DNA from 2 places in the Cobetia amphilecti genome. Region 2 is predicted to be linked to the other one. Evidence: predicted binding sites of a transcription regulator. Region 2 holds the regulator's gene; the other holds the start of a gene.
The links. The regulator FNR, encoded in region 2, switches genes on or off when oxygen is low (the NO sensors DNR and NnrR bind a similar motif). The targets are predictions, from matches to a motif close to TTGATNTANATCAA.

Region 1 (8,023 bases), 240 kb from region 2:
CTCATCAAGCGAAAGCTTCACCATCATCCCTTGAAGTTGTGGGGTATCGCTCCAAGGTCTTGTGCAACGGCTAGCCAGCCGGATTTTCATTCGCATGACGCAAAGGAGTGACACACGATGTCGAGCCCGGAGCACAAGCAGAAGATCTGGAAGCTGATCAAGGATGTGAAGGTCGGCATGTTGGTGACGCAAGGCGACGGCATGCCCCACGCCCGCCCGATGCATCTGGTGCAGGATGACTACGACGGCACCCTGTGGTTCTTCACCCGCGCCAGCGCCGAGAAGGTATTTGAGGCCAGGAAGGACAGCGAGGTCTGCCTGAGCTTTTCCGATCAGGATGATGGCGTCTACGTGTCGCTGAGCGGTCATGCCAACCTGCACCGCGATCAGGGCCTGATCGACAAGTTCTGGAACCCGTTCGTGGCCGCCTGGTTCCCGGAAGGCAAGGATGACCCCGACATCACCCTGCTGGAGATCTCGGTGCAATCCGGCGAGCACTGGAAGGCCAAGGAGAGCAAGGCCTATCAGCTCTACGAGGTGGCGCGCGCCAACCTCGACAAGGACCACACCCCGGACATGGGCGAGAACGAGAAATTCGGCACGGTGTAAGCAGAAGCCCGAGCTCGTCAGAGAGAGCTCTTTGCAGTGCCCGCGTGACGCTTCACGCACACGGCCATGCCAGACACGACAACGCCAGCCCGAGGGCTGGCGTTGTCGTGTCTGGCAGCCTGCCGTTTCCAGCAGGCCTGTCATCGGTGGTGAGGATTCAGGCCAGCGAACGCCTCAGGCCTTCATGTCGAGCACGATGCGCCCCTCGATCTTGCCGTCGATCATGCGTCCGAAGATGTCGTTGATGTCCTCGAGCTTGCCGGTCTGCACGGTGGCGGCGACCTTGCCTTCCGCGGCGAAGTCCAGCGCCTCCTGCAGGTCCTGGCGCGTGCCGACGATGGAGCCACGCACCGTGATGCCATTGAGCACGGTGGAGAAGATCGGCAGCGGGAAGTCGCCCGGCGGCAGGCCGTTGAGCACCAGGGTGCCGCCACGGCGCAGCATGTTCTGGGCCTGATCGAAGGCCTTGGGCGACACCGCCGTCACCAGCGCGCCATGCGCGCCACCGATCTCGCGCTTGATGACGCTCGCCGGGTCTTCCTTCATGGCATTGACGGTTACGGTCGCGCCCAGACGACGGGCCAGTTCCAGCTTGGCATCATCCACATCCACCGCCGCCACGTTCAGGCCCATGGCGCGTGCATACTGCACCGCCATGTGTCCCAGCCCGCCGATGCCCGAGATCACCACCCACTGGCCGGGGCGGGTGTCGGTCATCTTGAGTCCCTTGTAGACCGTGACCCCGGCGCACAGCACCGGCGCGATCTCCACGAAGCCCACGCTGTCCGGCAGGCGGCCGACGTAGCCTGCGTCCGCCAGCGTGAACTGGGCAAAGCCGCCATTCACCGAGTAGCCGGTATTCTGCTGGCTCTCGCACAGCGTCTCCCAGCCACCCAGACAATGCTCGCAGTGGCCGCAGGCCGAGTAGAGCCAGGGCACCCCGACACGGTCGCCTTCCTTGACGTGGGTGACGCCCTCGCCCACCGCCGCGATGGTGCCGACGCCTTCATGGCCGGGAATGAACGGCGGATTGGGTTTCACCGGCCAGTCGCCATGCGCGGCGTGCAGGTCGGTATGACAGACCCCGGAGGCGGCGATCTCGACCAGAATCTCGCCACGCCCCGGACGCGGTACTGCGACCTCCTCGATCACCAGCGGTGCACCGAATTCACGTACCACGGCGGCTTTCATGCTGTTATCCATGACGTACTCCTCATCCATTGAAGACTGACGAACATTCAAGAAAGACGGACATTCAAGACAAACGAACCAGCAGAGTTGCGGCGGAGCGTTGCGCCGGTGAGTGTGGGCTTGCGCCTGCATACGCCAGCGCCCATGCCAGCGTTTTTCCAGCGCCCGAGCCTGCGCCCGAGCCAGTGCAAAGCTTGCCTCTCCATTGAAACCAGACGCAGCGCTCCCTGCCCTGCGCCAGATCAAGCAATCGGATCTGGCGCGGGCATCGATGTCATTTTCTCAAGCAAGAATCGCGGGAGGCGTGCAGCACCACCAGTCGCGGTGGCGCTGCCAGCCAGGCCTAGAAGAAGCCGAGCGGATTGATGTCGTAGCTGACCAGCAGGTTCTTGGTCTGCTGGTAGTGCTCCAGTGCCATCTTGTGGGTCTCGCGACCGACACCGGATTTCTTGTAGCCACCGAAGGCGGCATGGGCGGGATACTGGTGGTAGCAGTTGGTCCACACACGGCCGGCCTGGATGCCGCGCCCCATGCGGAAGGCGACGTTCATGTCGCGGCTCCAGACACCGGCGCCGAGACCGAATTCGGTGTCATTGGCGATGGCCAGCGCCTCGGCCTCGTCACGGAAGGTGGTGACGGCCACCACCGGCCCGAAGATCTCCTCCTGGAAGACACGCATCGAGTTGTTGCCCTTGAGCAGGGTCGGCTGGATGTAATAGCCGTTGGCCAGCTCGTTCTCCAGCTGCTCGCTGCCGCCGCCGGTGAGCACCTCGGCGCCTTCCTCGCGGGCGACATCCATGTAGGACATGATCTTGTCGAACTGCTCGCGGGAAGCCTGAGCGCCGACCTGTACGTCAGTATCCAGCGGGTTGCCGCGCTTGATGGTCTTCACGCGCTCCATCACCCGGGCCATGAAGTCGTCGTAGATGCTTTCCTGGATCAGGGCGCGTGACGGGCAGGTGCACACCTCGCCCTGATTGAAGAACGCCAGCACCAGGCCTTCGGCGGCCTTGTCGATGAACTCGGGTTCGGCATTCATGATGTCGGCGAAGTAGATGTTGGGCGACTTGCCGCCCAGCTCCACCGTGGAGGGGATGATGCTGTCGGCGGCGCACTTGAGAATGTGCGAGCCCACGGGAGTAGAGCCGGTGAAGGCGATCTTGGCGATGCGCTTGCTGGTGGCCAGCGCCTGACCGGCCTCGGCCCCATAGCCGTTGACGATATTGAGCACGCCCGCCGGCAGCAGGTCACCGACCAGCTCCGCGAACACCAGAATCGAGGCCGGGGTCTGCTCCGCCGGCTTGAGCACCACGCAGTTGCCGGCCGCCAGCGCCGGGCCGAGCTTCCAGGCCGCCATCAGGATCGGGAAGTTCCACGGGATGATCTGCCCGACCACACCCAGCGGCTCATGGAAGTGATAGGAGACGGTATTGGCATCGATATCCGCCGCGGTGCCTTCCTGGGAGCGCAGGCAACCGGCGAAGTAACGGAAGTGGTCCGCCGCCAGCGGGATATCGGCGTTCAGCGTCTCGCGCACCGCCTTGCCGTTGTCCCAGGTCTCGGCGACGGCCAGCATCTCGAGGTTCTGCTCGATGCGATCCGCGATCTTGAGCAGGATGTTGGAGCGCTCCTGCACCGAGGTCTTGCCCCAGGCAGCGGCTGCCTTGTGGGCGGCGTCCAGCGCGAGGTCGATATCCTCCGCACTCGAGCGCGGGATACGGCAGAAGGCCTCGCCCGTCACCGGGCTGACATTGTCGAAGTACTCACCCTTCACCGGCTCGACGAAGCGACCGCCGATATAGTTGCCGTAGATATCCTTGAACGTGACCAGCGCATCGGCGCTGCCCGGGGAGGCGTAGATCATGGCGAACTCCTGTTGGCCGGATTCACGAGTGGCGCTCGTGATCGACGGCCTGTTGTTGTCGTTGCTGCGCAGTCGTTGTCGTTACTGAAAAGTCGTTGTCGTGTCAGCGAAACGCCTGTGTTGGCCCTTCTGCAGTGGCCCCGTTGGCGCTGACTCGCTGCCCGATCCATCAAGCGGTACTTGTTCAGGCGACTCTCACAGTCTTGACCACCGACGCCAATCGCGACATGCCCCCATGGGCGGAGACCGTCTCATCCCTTGGGAGGAGAAAAGGAGGGAGAAACGAACGCCGCCATACCGCGAAGGCCGCAAGGCACGACACCACGCCATGACGTTATGCTCAGGATATCGCCCGCCACCGGCCAGGAGCCTCCATGTACCGTCTGTTGATCGCGGATGACCATCCGCTGTTCCGTGATGCCATCAGTCGTACCCTGAGCCTGAGCGTCGCTGACGCCCCAGCACCGCCCTACGAGCTGCTGCAGGCCGCCAGTCTCGCCGAGACGCTCAGCCTCATCGACGCGCATGCCGATAGCCTCGACCTGCTGCTGCTGGATCTCGACCTGCCCGACAGCCACGGCCTGGAAGGCCTGATGCGCTTGCGCCAGGAGGCAGACTGGCTGCCGGTGGCGATTCTCTCCGCCCACGAGGCGCGCGAGACGGTGCTGGAGGCGTTGGCACTCGGCGCGGTGGGCTATCTCTCCAAGTCGAGCTCGGCGGAGGTATTGCGCGAGGCGCTCGCGCGCATGCTGGCCGGTGAGGTCTATGTGCCCGCCCGCCTGATGCGCGCCGCCCCGCGTCCGCCGCTGGCGAGCCAGGCGGCTTCCTCAGCCTCATCAGCCTCAGCACCAGTGCCATCGTCAGCGCCTCAACTCGCGCCGAGCCTCAGCGAGGCGGAATTCGCGCAGCGCTGGCAGACCCTCACCACCAAGCAGCGCGGCGTGCTGGAGCGCATGGTGCTGGGCGAATCCAACAAGATGATCGCCTGGCAGCTGGGCGTGGCGGAGACCACCGTCAAGTCGCATGTCTCCGCCATCCTGCACAAGCTGGGGGTGGCCAGCCGGGTACAGGCGATTCTGCTGGCCAGCCACGCCCTGCCTGCCGTGTCTGGCGCGAGCGCGCCCCTTGCCTCTCCATAACGCGCAACGCCCCGCCGGGGCGCTCACGAATGAGGCACACAGCGGGGCGTTGCGAGGGCCTGCCACCAGCAGGGCTTTTACCTCTCACAAGGGCATAGGCACTGGGGCATAAAGCATGGAGCCTACATCAGCTCGCCGACCAGCACATAGCCATTGAGCAGGATGATGATCGCCGCGACCAGCACCCCGATGGCCGTCACCCAGTGACGATTGACCAGATCCCCCATCAGGCGGCGGTTGGCGGTGAACATCAACAGCGGCACCAGCGCGAAGGGAATCCCGAAGCTGAGTACCACCTGGCTTGCGACCAGCACCTGCTGCTCCGGCAACTCCATCAGGATGATGGCGATGGCCGGTGCCATGGTGATCACGCGGCGCAGCCACATCGGAATGCGGAAGTTGACGAAGCCCTGCATCACCACCTGACCGGACAGGGTGCCGACGATGGACGAGGACAGTCCCGCCAGCAGCAGCGTGAAGCCGAAGATGAGACTCGCCGCATCCTGACCCATCAGCGGCGACAGCAGCTTGTAGCTCTCGGTGATGGAGGCTACGCCGGTCTCGCCGTTGCCGTGGAAGACCTTGGCGGCCAGCACCAGCATCGCCATGTTGATCAGCCCTGCCAGCGCCATGCCGATGATGACATCCAACCGGTAGTAGCCCATCACGCGACGACGCTGACCGCTGTCACGCACCCGGATGCGATTTTGGGACAGCGCGGAGTGCAGGTAGATGACATGGGGCATCACGGTGGCACCGAGGATACCGGCCGCCAGGAAGATGGCGTGGCTATCCGGGAAGTTCGGCGACAGCAGACCGTAGATGATCGGCTCCACCGGCGGGCGACTCAGAATGATCTCGAGCAGGAAGCCCGCCGAAACCGCCAGAATCATCGCGCCGATGATCATTTCCATCATGCGGAAGCCGAAACGCTGCATCACCAGCACCGCATAGGTGATGGCGCCGGTCAGCAGCGCCCCTTCCAGCATGCTGAGCCCGAACAGCAGATTGAAGGCCAGCGCCGCCCCCAGGAATTCGGCCAGATCTGTCGCAATGGCGACGATCTCCGCCTGCACCCAGAAGGCCCACACCACCGGACGCGGGAAGCGTTCACGGATGACCTCGGCCAGATTCTTGCCGGTCGCCAGCCCCAGCCGCGCGGACAGGGTCTGGATCAGCATCGCCATCAGGTTGGCCCACAGCACCACCCACAGCAGGGTGTAGCCATAGCGGGAGCCGGCCTCGATGTTGGTCGCGAAGTTGCCCGGGTCGATATAGGCGACGGCGGCGATCATCGCCGGGCCGAGGAATGGCAAGGCGCGGCGCAGGCGGTCAGCGAGACGGACAGGGGAAGCTGTGTGTGCACCACCGGCAGCAGAGGCGTCGCCTTCGCTGCCCAGTGACATGCTTGCGGCATGACGTACGGATTTATCGGACATGACATTCAGCATGGGGGGGAAACCTGCCAGATCAATGACCCGCGAACAGATAAAGAAATATGCGGGAGGCTATGTGATCAGCATACACACCAAATGCCATTGATTCTCATTAAAAATAAGCGTGGTGCTCGATAGACTCCTTCAATCACCCCCGTGGCGGACGCCTATTTGCCATTGTCTTTTGCAGCCCCTCCCCCTTTCCAGCTTCTCTTTTTCTCCCCCCTTCCAGCATCTCTTCCAGCATCTCTTCCAGCATCTCTTCCAGCACTTCTGTAAGCGGCTAGCGACAATTGACCAGCAACTGGCGCAGGCGCAGTGGCTTGACCGGCTTGAGCAGAAAACCGAAACCGAGCGCACGCGCCCTGGCCTTGAGCGGCGCCGAGTGGTCCGCGCTGATCACCACCACCGGCAAGCCCGGCCAGCGTTGCCGCAGGCGTTGCGCCTGCTCCAGGCCATCGGGCTGCCCTTCCCCAAGCTGATGATCGACGATCAAGACCTGCGGCGCGGCCACGGCCTGCTGCAACAGCACCTCGGCATCATCGGCGCAGTAAACACTCGCGCCCCAGCCCCCGAGCAATGACTGCATGCCGGCACACACCTCCCGATCATCCTCGACCACCCAGATAACGGTATCGAGCAGCGGCTGCGCGAGCGGTGACGCGCAAGGCTGGCCGGGAGAAGTCGCGTCAGCCGCTGGCCCCTCCACACTGGCAGGCTGACGAATCGGCACGCGAACCGCGAAGGCGGCGCCGCGCCCCGGCGTGCTGGTCAGCGACAGGGGGTGCTCCAGCAGGCCGGTGATGCGCTTGACGATCGCCAGCCCCAGCCCGAGGCCGCGCTGCTCGTTGTCCTGGCGCGGCGCCAGCCGTCGGAATTCCTGGAAGACCACCTCGCGCTGATGCTCGGCGATGCCGGGGCCGTTGTCGGCCACGGTGATCTCCAGCCAGTCACCGCGACGCCGACACCCCAGCAGCACCCGCCCGCGCGTCGAGCCATCCGGTACATGACGCAGCGCATTGCTCAGGAAGTTGCGCACCACTCGTGCCAGCAATTGCAGGTCCGACTCGATACTCAGATGACTGGCCACGTAATGCAGCTCGAGCCCACGGGCGGCGCCCAGCTGGCGATATTCCTCGGCGAGCACATCCAGCAGTTCACGCACCGGGAAGATGGCGACATCCGCCGTCAGCACGCCGGCATCCAGCCGCGAGATATCGACCAGCGTGCCCAGCAGACTCTCGACATCTGCCAGCGAGCGCCCCAGCCGCGCCACCAGCTCGCCCGGCGTAGCATCGCCCGGCGTGACGTCAGAAATGGCATCGCCCGGCAGGGAAGCATCCAGCGCCAGCCGCGCCAGTTGCTCTTCCAGGGCGCTGGCGAACAGCCGGGCGGCATTCAGGGGTTGCAGCAGGTCATGGCTGATGGCGGCGAGAAAGCGGGTCTTGGAGTGATTGGCCGCCTCGGCGGCGGCCTTGGCGGCGGTGAGGCGTCGATTGAGCGCCCCAAGCTCATCGAGGGTGCGATGCAAAGCATCGGTACGCTCGCGCACCTGATCCGCCAGCAGTACCGCATGCTCGAAGGCGGCGTAGGGCGCGCTCGGTGAAGGGCTGCTGGATTCGACCCGCTCGATCAGAGCGGCGTTGATCTTCTCCAGCTGGCGATTGCGTGCCTTGAGGGCGGCGAGTTCGGCGCTTTGAGCGTCCGTCTGAGTCAGAGCGTCCGGCTCGGCCTGGGCATCCGGCTCGGTCAGGGGGGCTGTCCTGATCAGCAAGCCCTGCTCG
Region 2 (8,023 bases):
CATGGTCGCGCGTGATATCGGTCAGCGCCAGCCCTGCTGCCCTGACAGGGGCGTCGATGACCTGACCGCTCCCGCAGCGCCGCTTCCTGCACCGTCACCACCAGCACTGCGCTTTCGCCCACTGCCGACGAGGTCGTGATATGCGTACAGCTCTTGAGGCTTCGGCCTGCCATCCCCGCGTGAACCATCATCATCACGTGAACCATGATTTTTCTCGCATGGCCGTCATCTGGGGGCTGCTCAGCCTCTGTCTGGCGGTGTGGCTCAACCTCATCTGGCTATGGCCATCACTGGGACCGGAAGTGGCCTGGCTGAGTTACGGCCGCCTCGCTCCCTTGCAGCACCACCTGCTGCTCTTCGGTCTGGGCGGCTCGGCAGTGATCGCCGGCGGCTACTCCATCGCCATGCACAGTGTCCTGCAACGCGAATCACGCACGGACGCCGAGACGGCGATACCGGATATCGCACTGACTCCCTTCACGCTCAAGCTGATGCATTTCACCTTCCTCGGCTGGCAGGCCGTGGTCGCGCTCGGCGCACTGGCGATTGTCGCAGGCTACTCCTCGGGCCAATACATGGCCGAAGCGCCCTGGCTCGTCGATCTCCTGATGACCCTCGTCTGGCTGGCCGTGGCGTGGGTCTTCTTCACAATGCTGGAACAGCGCACGCTGCGCCGCCTGCCGGTGGCCTGCTGGTACTTCATCGCCGGCCTGATGCTGGTGTTGATACAGCATGTGCTGATCTCGCTCAGCGTGCCGATCGGCCTGCTGGAATCGATACCGCTCTTCACGGGCAGCCTCGAGGCACTGATTCAGCGCTGGCAGGCAGGGCCACTCCCCGGCGGCATGTTCGCATTCGGCGTCATTGCCTTGCTCCATCACATGGTGACGAGCCGCTCGCGGCTGCCGCTCTACTCGCATCGGCTGGCCGCCACCAGCTTCTGGATGCTGGTGCTGCTGGTGACATGGGGAGGCGCTCCACTGCTGTTCGCGAGCGCCCTGCCGGCCTGGAGCCAGACGCTGGGCATGGCGATGGGCCTCCTGCTGCTGGCGCCGGGGCTGGCACTCAGCCTCAATGGCCTGATGACACTCAAGGAGGATTGGCACTCATTGCGCCGGGATCCGCTTAACTGCCTGCTGGCGGCAGCGCTGATCAGCTTCGCCATTGCGGTTCTTGAATACAGCCTGCTGTCATTGCCGACACTCAACGCCCTGACCTTCAGTGCCGCCAACAGTCTGTCGCCGGCAGCAAGCCTGGGGGTGGTCGCGACAGTCGCCATCGTGATGGCCTATCACCTGCTGCCCCCGATGCGCTCCCTCGCGCTGCTCAAGACTCATGCCCTGCTGGTCATCATCGGCACCCTGCTGTGCGTTGCCGCCAGCTGGGCGACCACGCTGCTTCAAGGCAGCATGTGGCATGTGCTGGCAGATGACGGCAGGCCGCTATACACCTTGAGCGAGGTGCTGGAAGTGGCCCGCATGCCGATGATGATCTCGCTGGGCGGGCTCGCCTGCTGGGCGCTCGGCTTGCTGCTGATGCTCCTCAACGTGACGCGCACCCTGGCTGATCAAAAGAGCGAACGCCAAGCCGCTCACGAGCGTCAGCGCCTGAGCTCCGGCTCGCACAAGGCATCATCAGAGCCTGCCACGCACTCTGCGTCCCCCTCTACCACGCCCCCTGCCACATCCTCGGGAGGGCACTACGCATGAGACATGTCCTGCTCGAACGTCACGCCGGCCTGATGACGGCACTATGCCTGCTCACCATGAGCCTCGGCGCCCTTGCCCAGCTGGTGCCGCTCGGGGCTCACCCCAGCCTCGCCAGCGCACCCGAAGACCTCAAACCGCTGAGCGCCCTGGCGCTGGAGGGCCAGCGCATCTACCAACGCGAGGGCTGTCAGCAGTGCCATACACGCATGGTGCGCGATCTACCGGGCGACACGGCGCGACACGGCGATGCGACGACCGCCCGGGAGCGCTACTACGACCGCCCTTCGCTGTGGGGCGTCGAGCGCTGGGGGACGGATTTGAGCCAGCTGCCTGCGCAACATGACGATGCCTGGCAGCGTCTGCATCTGAATGACCCGCGCAGTCAGGCGCCGGGCTCAGCGATGCCCGCCTACCCGTGGCTGTTCGAGCAGGCGTTGAGCGGCGAAGGCATCGCGGCCCGCATGCGAGCCCTGCAAGGCCTGGGCGTGCCCTACGCGGAAGACGAGATTCTCGCCGCCCCCAATGACGTGCGTGGCACTGCCGAAATCACGGCGCTGCTCGCCTACCTGCAGCAGGCCGCCCCCGCGAGCGACATCGCCAGCCGCGACCCATGACAGGACACCGCTCAGGAGACACGACATGAATCTGCTGGAGACAACTGGACTCCCCCTGTTCTGGAATCTCTGGGTGCTGGCCCTCACGCTGGGCAGCCTGGTGCTGTTCGCCATGCTGGCCCTGGGCAGCCTTTCGCGCGCCGCCAGCGCTGACAGCGACGAGCGCGAAGGCGATGGCCCCATGCAGGAACATCGCATCAACGGCGTACGTCAGCCTGACACACCAGCGCCACGTGCCTGGGGCATACTGGCACTGGCGACGCTGACCGCCGCACTGATCCTGCTGCTCGGCGCAGCTGGCTGAGGCAGGTCGTCGCGGTATGGTCATGCGGGGCCAACCAGGCCTAAAGTTCACACACCTTGCAACGCCCATGGGTTGGGCAGGATAATGAATTAATAAAATCTAATATTATGGCGCTACGAAATTGCACTGCATTAGCCGATAAGCGCTCAGACTCTGGCCGCTCGAATCACATCGGCTGAGCAGGGTAGCGGCGGGCGACAAGGCCCCGCCCCACCGTTGTTGCGCCCGAAAGACCCCTCCGCTGCCCTGCCCCAGGGGTAGCGGTGACATTCCTCAGGAGAGTCACCATGACGGCCAATGCACAGGCATCACACCGCTTGCGCGCCCATGAAGCCCGCTGCCAGACCTGTTCGCTGAGTTCACTGTGCCTGCCACTGGCACTGAACATGGAAGATATCGACCAGTTTGACGCCATCATCCGCCGTCGCGCGCCACTCAGAAAAGGGGAAGTGCTCTTCACCCAGGGCGATGCCTTCGATTGCGTCTTCACGGTGCGCTCCGGAAGTCTCAAGCAGATCACCAATGAAAACAGCGGCATGGAGCAGCTGACCGGCTTCTACCTGCCCAGCGAGCTGGCCGGGCTGGATGCCATCGACAGCAATTGCTATCCCGGCACCGCAGTGGCGCTGGAGACCACCACCGTCTGCGAGATTCCCTTCGACCGCCTCAATGCGCTCTCGGAGCAGATGCCGGAGCTGAGAACCCAGCTGTTCAAGAGCCTGAGCAAGGAGTTGCACGAAGATCGCCGCATGATGATGCTGCTGTCGCGCAAGACAGCCGATGAGCGGCTGGCGAGCTTCCTGGTCAACCTGTCACAGCGCTTCCGTCGCCGTGGCTATTCGCCGTACAGCTTCCGCCTCTCGATGGCACGCGCCGATATCGGCAACTATCTGGGGCTGGCCGTCGAAACCATCAGTCGTATCCTGACCCGCTTCCAGACCCAGGGGCTGGTCGACATTCGTGCCCGCGAGGTGCATATCCTGCATCTGGATGGCCTGATCGAACTGGCCGAAGGCGAGTGTCAGGGCGGTCGCTGATGACGCCTGCTGACAGCACATCACGCTGAGCGACACTGCGCTGATCCGCCGCCAGGGCGCCATGTCGGCACCACACAAGACAGAAGCCCGCCACGCAATTTGCGTGGCGGGCTTCTTCTTTCTGTCAGGCCAGACAGTCATGACAATAGGGCTTGTCTCGGCCTTCGCTGGCGATCAGCGGTTCTCGAGGCGGTTATAGTCCAGCAGGCCCGCTTCGACAGGGCGATCAGCATAGTTGGTGCGCAGCACGCTGTCGGAGAACTCCCAGAAGCGCGGATCAGTCCGGCGCACCCCGATATCGGCCTGCAGGGCGCGATAGTCCTCTTCGGTCTCGAGCGTCGCCACCCGCTCTGCCAGTCCCGTCAGGGTGTCAGGCGTCAGACGCCAGAAGGCATTCGGGTAATCGCCCGCCACGCCCCGCAAGACATCGAGAGTGTCTTCCTCAGGACGGCGATTTTCCTCCTCATCGAACAGGCTGGTGATGTTGGCGTGGGCGGAATTGCGCAGCACGCTGTAAAGGCGCGGCGAGTCATCAGTGCCATCCTCCAGCGCGACGATCGTCACCTCCGGCATCAGGCTGGCCGAGACTCCCTGCACCGCAGCGAGGGCCTGCAGCTCATGTCGCACGTGCTCGTCCTCGACATTGCTCAGGCTGCGCTCATGGCCGAGTTCCGGCGCGAGGCGCTCCTGCATGCGCCGCATCAGCCCAAGGCGAGCCTGGTTCGGCGATGACAGCTCCTGCGGCGTCCAGACGATGCCACTGGGCGCATCGAACTGCGGCGGCTTCTTGAACAGCAGCTCGCCAAGCCCGGGGCTGACGTCGCGATACCAGCTGTCATGCACCGCCTGGCGCTCACCTGCCGGCAACAGCACCAGCAGGTTGTTCTCGCCTTCCATGCGCAGGAAGTCCATGTACAGACGGGTGACCAGCTGATGGCCGAGATTGCCGTAGACATCGAAGCCGGCGACCAGCAGATAGTGGATGCGCTCCAGCATCGGGTAATCGATGATCCAGCCCGTCTTGGGCACGCCACCGACCAGCCCCTTCATCACCGCCGCATTGTCGAAGTGACGATAGATGGTCAGGGCCGCGTTGGGGTTACGCCCCTGGCCGGGGCCCTCAGCCCAGCCGCTGCCGTCCCATAGCACTCGCTCATCCAGGCGCAGATCGCCATCGAGATAGGCCTGGGACATCAGGCGCTGCTTGGCCTTGAGGTAGGCGGTCTGCTTGCTCTCGAACTTGACCCAGGAGCTGATCGGCAACGCATTGCTGCTCTGCTCGGCGGGCAGGCTGAGATTCTTTCCTTCCTCGGCCAGGGTGCGTTCCACTTCCGGGTGACTGAACATCTTCGGGTCAGTGAAACCGACCCAGAAGTGATCATTGATCACATCCACCGCGACCTGCCCGCGACAGACCGGCCCCTTGATGAAGCCCATGATGGTGTTCTGCGACTCATCCAGCATGAAGCGATAGCGTGACTCGGCCGGGATGGCCTCGAAGGTCAGGAAAGGATTCGAGGCCGTCTTGAGGTCGTAGTCCGGCAGGTCATCCACCGGGTAATCCGGTGTCAGGAACAGCGCCTGCCAGCGCTTGAAGCGAGCATCATTGAGCGCATAGGGCAGATGATTCTTGGCCAGGATCGTCGCGCGCTCCTGCCACAGACGGTAATAGACCCGCGGGCGCCCGGCGTCATCGTGGGGCAGGCTCGCGCGCTCATCGGCGGTGTAGGAGGCGTAGGGTGCATCGTAGGGGCGGCGCGTGGAGATGCGCTTGATCGGCTCGCCCGGCGGGGTGCTGGAACGCACCAGCTTGAAGAAGATCGGCCGGCCGTCCGCGCCCTTGATGCCCGGGAAATACACATGGCTCAGGAAGAGATGCTCGTAGATGTAGCGATTCATCAGGCGCTGCTTGAGGCTGTCGCCATTGAAGAAGCGCTCGGCCTGCTCGATGTGCGGCATCAGCGCCTGGGGCAACGGCGCCGGACCGGTCATCGCGCCACCCTTGGCCAGCCAGTTCACCAGCGTGCGGTGCTCTTCATCGCTGACCTGTGGCAGGGCGTAGGGCATGCCCCAGTCAGGATGGTCTTCGGCGAACTTGTCGTAGCCCTCGACGGGGGCACACACCTGACTGCGATTGAGCGACAGGTCGAAGCGGTCTTCCGGCAGCAGGCCATCTTCCGTCACCGGCAGCGGCGCCTTGCGCTTCTGGCTGAGCGCACGGAACAGCACACTGCCCTCCAGATTGGCGGCCGGAGAGTCGAAGCGCTCATTGAGCACCGGCGAGAAGTCCATGCTGCGCCACTGCTCGGTGGTGTCCGCGTCTTCGAACATGCGCGTCAGATTGGCCGCCAGCAAGCGCGTGCCATCGTAGACCGGCGCCGGATTCATGCCGCGATCGATCCCGGCGGCCGATGACAACTTGAGCTGACAGGGAGCGTCGTAGCAGCCATGACAGACCACGCAGCGCGTCTCGATCACCGGCTTGACCTCATCCTCCCACTGACGCCCGGCAAGACTGTCGTGTGACACCACCCGCTCACGCGGTGACGCGGGGCCGAAACGCTCATCGAGCTGATGAATCGCGACGGCACTGCAGCCCCCCAACAGTAGAACGAGCACGATGCTCCAGCGCCAGCGCGGTATGCGCCACAGGCGTCGAAGTAGGTCCGGCATGGGGAACTCCAGCAAGAGGAAGGGATATCGGCAATCGGGCAGATGATGGCGAAAGCGTACCATAAGCAGGCTCACTAATTCGGCAAGACTGCCTTTCCAAGCATAGTGAACAATGATGTCAGATTTTTTGGCGTTTCCGCATCCAACTTTATTTTGACGGCGTATGACGTCATGACCCGCCTGAACGAGCTGTCTGACGCAAGCGGGTGCCACGATGTTCCTGATCCATAATTCAAAAAATACGGGCCCTGCCCGATAGGAAGCCATCATGACCATGAAGAAGACCGTTACTGCCGCTACCTTCGCCGCCGCTGCCGCCGCGCTGTTCTCCACTGCCGCCCTGACCTCGCTGCCGGTGCACGCCGGTGACAATGCCGTGAAGTGCTCCGGCATCAACTCCTGCAAGGGCACCTCCGAATGCGCGACCGCCAACAGCGCATGCAAGGGCCACAACGCCTGCAAGGGCCAGGGCTGGTCGTACACTGCCAGCGCTGAATCCTGTGTCGGCGAAGGTGGTACTGTCGTCGAGGGCTGATCCTCAGGCACGCAGAGGCGTCTGCCCTGGCAGGCGCCTCTGGCGAATACCCGACGGGAGGACGGCACACCGTCCTCCCGTTCCTGATTCTGGGTCTGGCTCTGGCTCTGTTTCTGCCTGAGCCCCCTGGCGGGTGTCTTTCAGCGCTCCTGACTCGCCATCTGCCTCGCCCTTTTCCGCACCCTCTGCCTTCGCTCAGAAGAGGACTCACCCATGACGACAGCTGTCACCGCTCGCCTGCCCACGCCCGCCAGCGCCGGTATCGGTCAGGGGCTGGGCCTGCGCCCCGAGTACTATCACGAGATTCTGACGACGCTGCCGGACATCGACTGGTTCGAGGCCATCAGCGAGAACTACATGGGCCACGGCGCCAGAGAATCCGGTGGCCTGAGTACTGAAGGCCTGAGTACCGGTGGTCTGAGTGCCGGCGGCAAGCCACTGCATCATCTCGAGCGTGTCCGCGAGCACTACCCCATCGCCTTGCATGGGGTCTCGCTGTCCATCGGTGGCAGCCATTCCATCGACAGCCGTTACCTGCGCGAGCTGCGCGCCTTGTGTGAGCGGATCGAACCGCTATGGGTCTCCGACCACCTGTGCTGGACGCGCACCGGCGCGCATCAGTTCCACGACCTGCTGCCGCTGCCCTACACCGATGCCACCATCGACCATCTGGCCGAACGCATCGACCAGGTCCAGAACGCGCTCGGCCGCCAGTTATTGCTGGAAAATGTCTCCAGCTATCTGACCTGGCGCCCTGACGAGATGAGCGAATGGGAGTTTCTGGCCGAGGTCAGCCGCCGCGCCGACTGCCTGATCCTGCTCGACCTGAACAACGTCATCGTCTCGAGCCACAATCATGGCTTCGACCCGCTGACCTATCTGGACGCCATGCCGGCAGAGCGCGTCTGGCAGCACCACCTGGCCGGGCATATCCGGCAGGAGGTCTCCGGCGGCGAGCTGTGCATCGACACCCATGACCAGCCCGTCCCGGACGCCGTGTGGTCGCTGTATGACGCCGCGCGGGAGCGCTTCGGCGATGTCGCCACCATGATCGAGCGCGACGACAACTTCCCGCCCTGGTCGGAGTTGATGCAGGAGTACGCCGAGCTGCGCCGCCGCAGTGGCCGTCCGCTGACGGATGCCGCGCGCGC

Region 1: adhP (alcohol dehydrogenase AdhP) is a predicted target of FNR. The motif match lies at 2,033-2,046, and genes of this name have one in related genera.

The regions. Positions count from the first base shown of each region.
Region 1 covers NZ_CP136695.1:924,817-932,839, reverse strand. Annotated here, with positions in the region: gene R1T44_RS04035 (pyridoxamine 5'-phosphate oxidase family protein) at 118-609, shown strand; gene adhP (alcohol dehydrogenase AdhP) at 784-1,812, opposite strand; gene exaC (acetaldehyde dehydrogenase ExaC) at 2,144-3,664, opposite strand; gene R1T44_RS04020 (response regulator transcription factor) at 4,039-4,803, shown strand; gene R1T44_RS04015 (Nramp family divalent metal transporter) at 4,926-6,242, opposite strand; gene R1T44_RS04010 (ATP-binding response regulator) at 6,523-8,023, opposite strand, start outside.
Region 2 covers NZ_CP136695.1:686,499-694,521, reverse strand. Annotated here, with positions in the region: gene R1T44_RS03080 (cbb3-type cytochrome c oxidase subunit I) at 219-1,709, shown strand; gene R1T44_RS03075 (cbb3-type cytochrome c oxidase subunit II) at 1,706-2,323, shown strand; gene R1T44_RS03070 (hypothetical protein) at 2,349-2,627, shown strand; gene fnr (fumarate/nitrate reduction transcriptional regulator Fnr) at 2,915-3,664, shown strand; gene R1T44_RS03060 (fatty acid cis/trans isomerase) at 3,839-6,337, opposite strand; gene bufA2 (BufA2 family periplasmic bufferin-type metallophore) at 6,606-6,872, shown strand; gene bufB (MNIO family bufferin maturase) at 7,086-8,023, shown strand, end outside.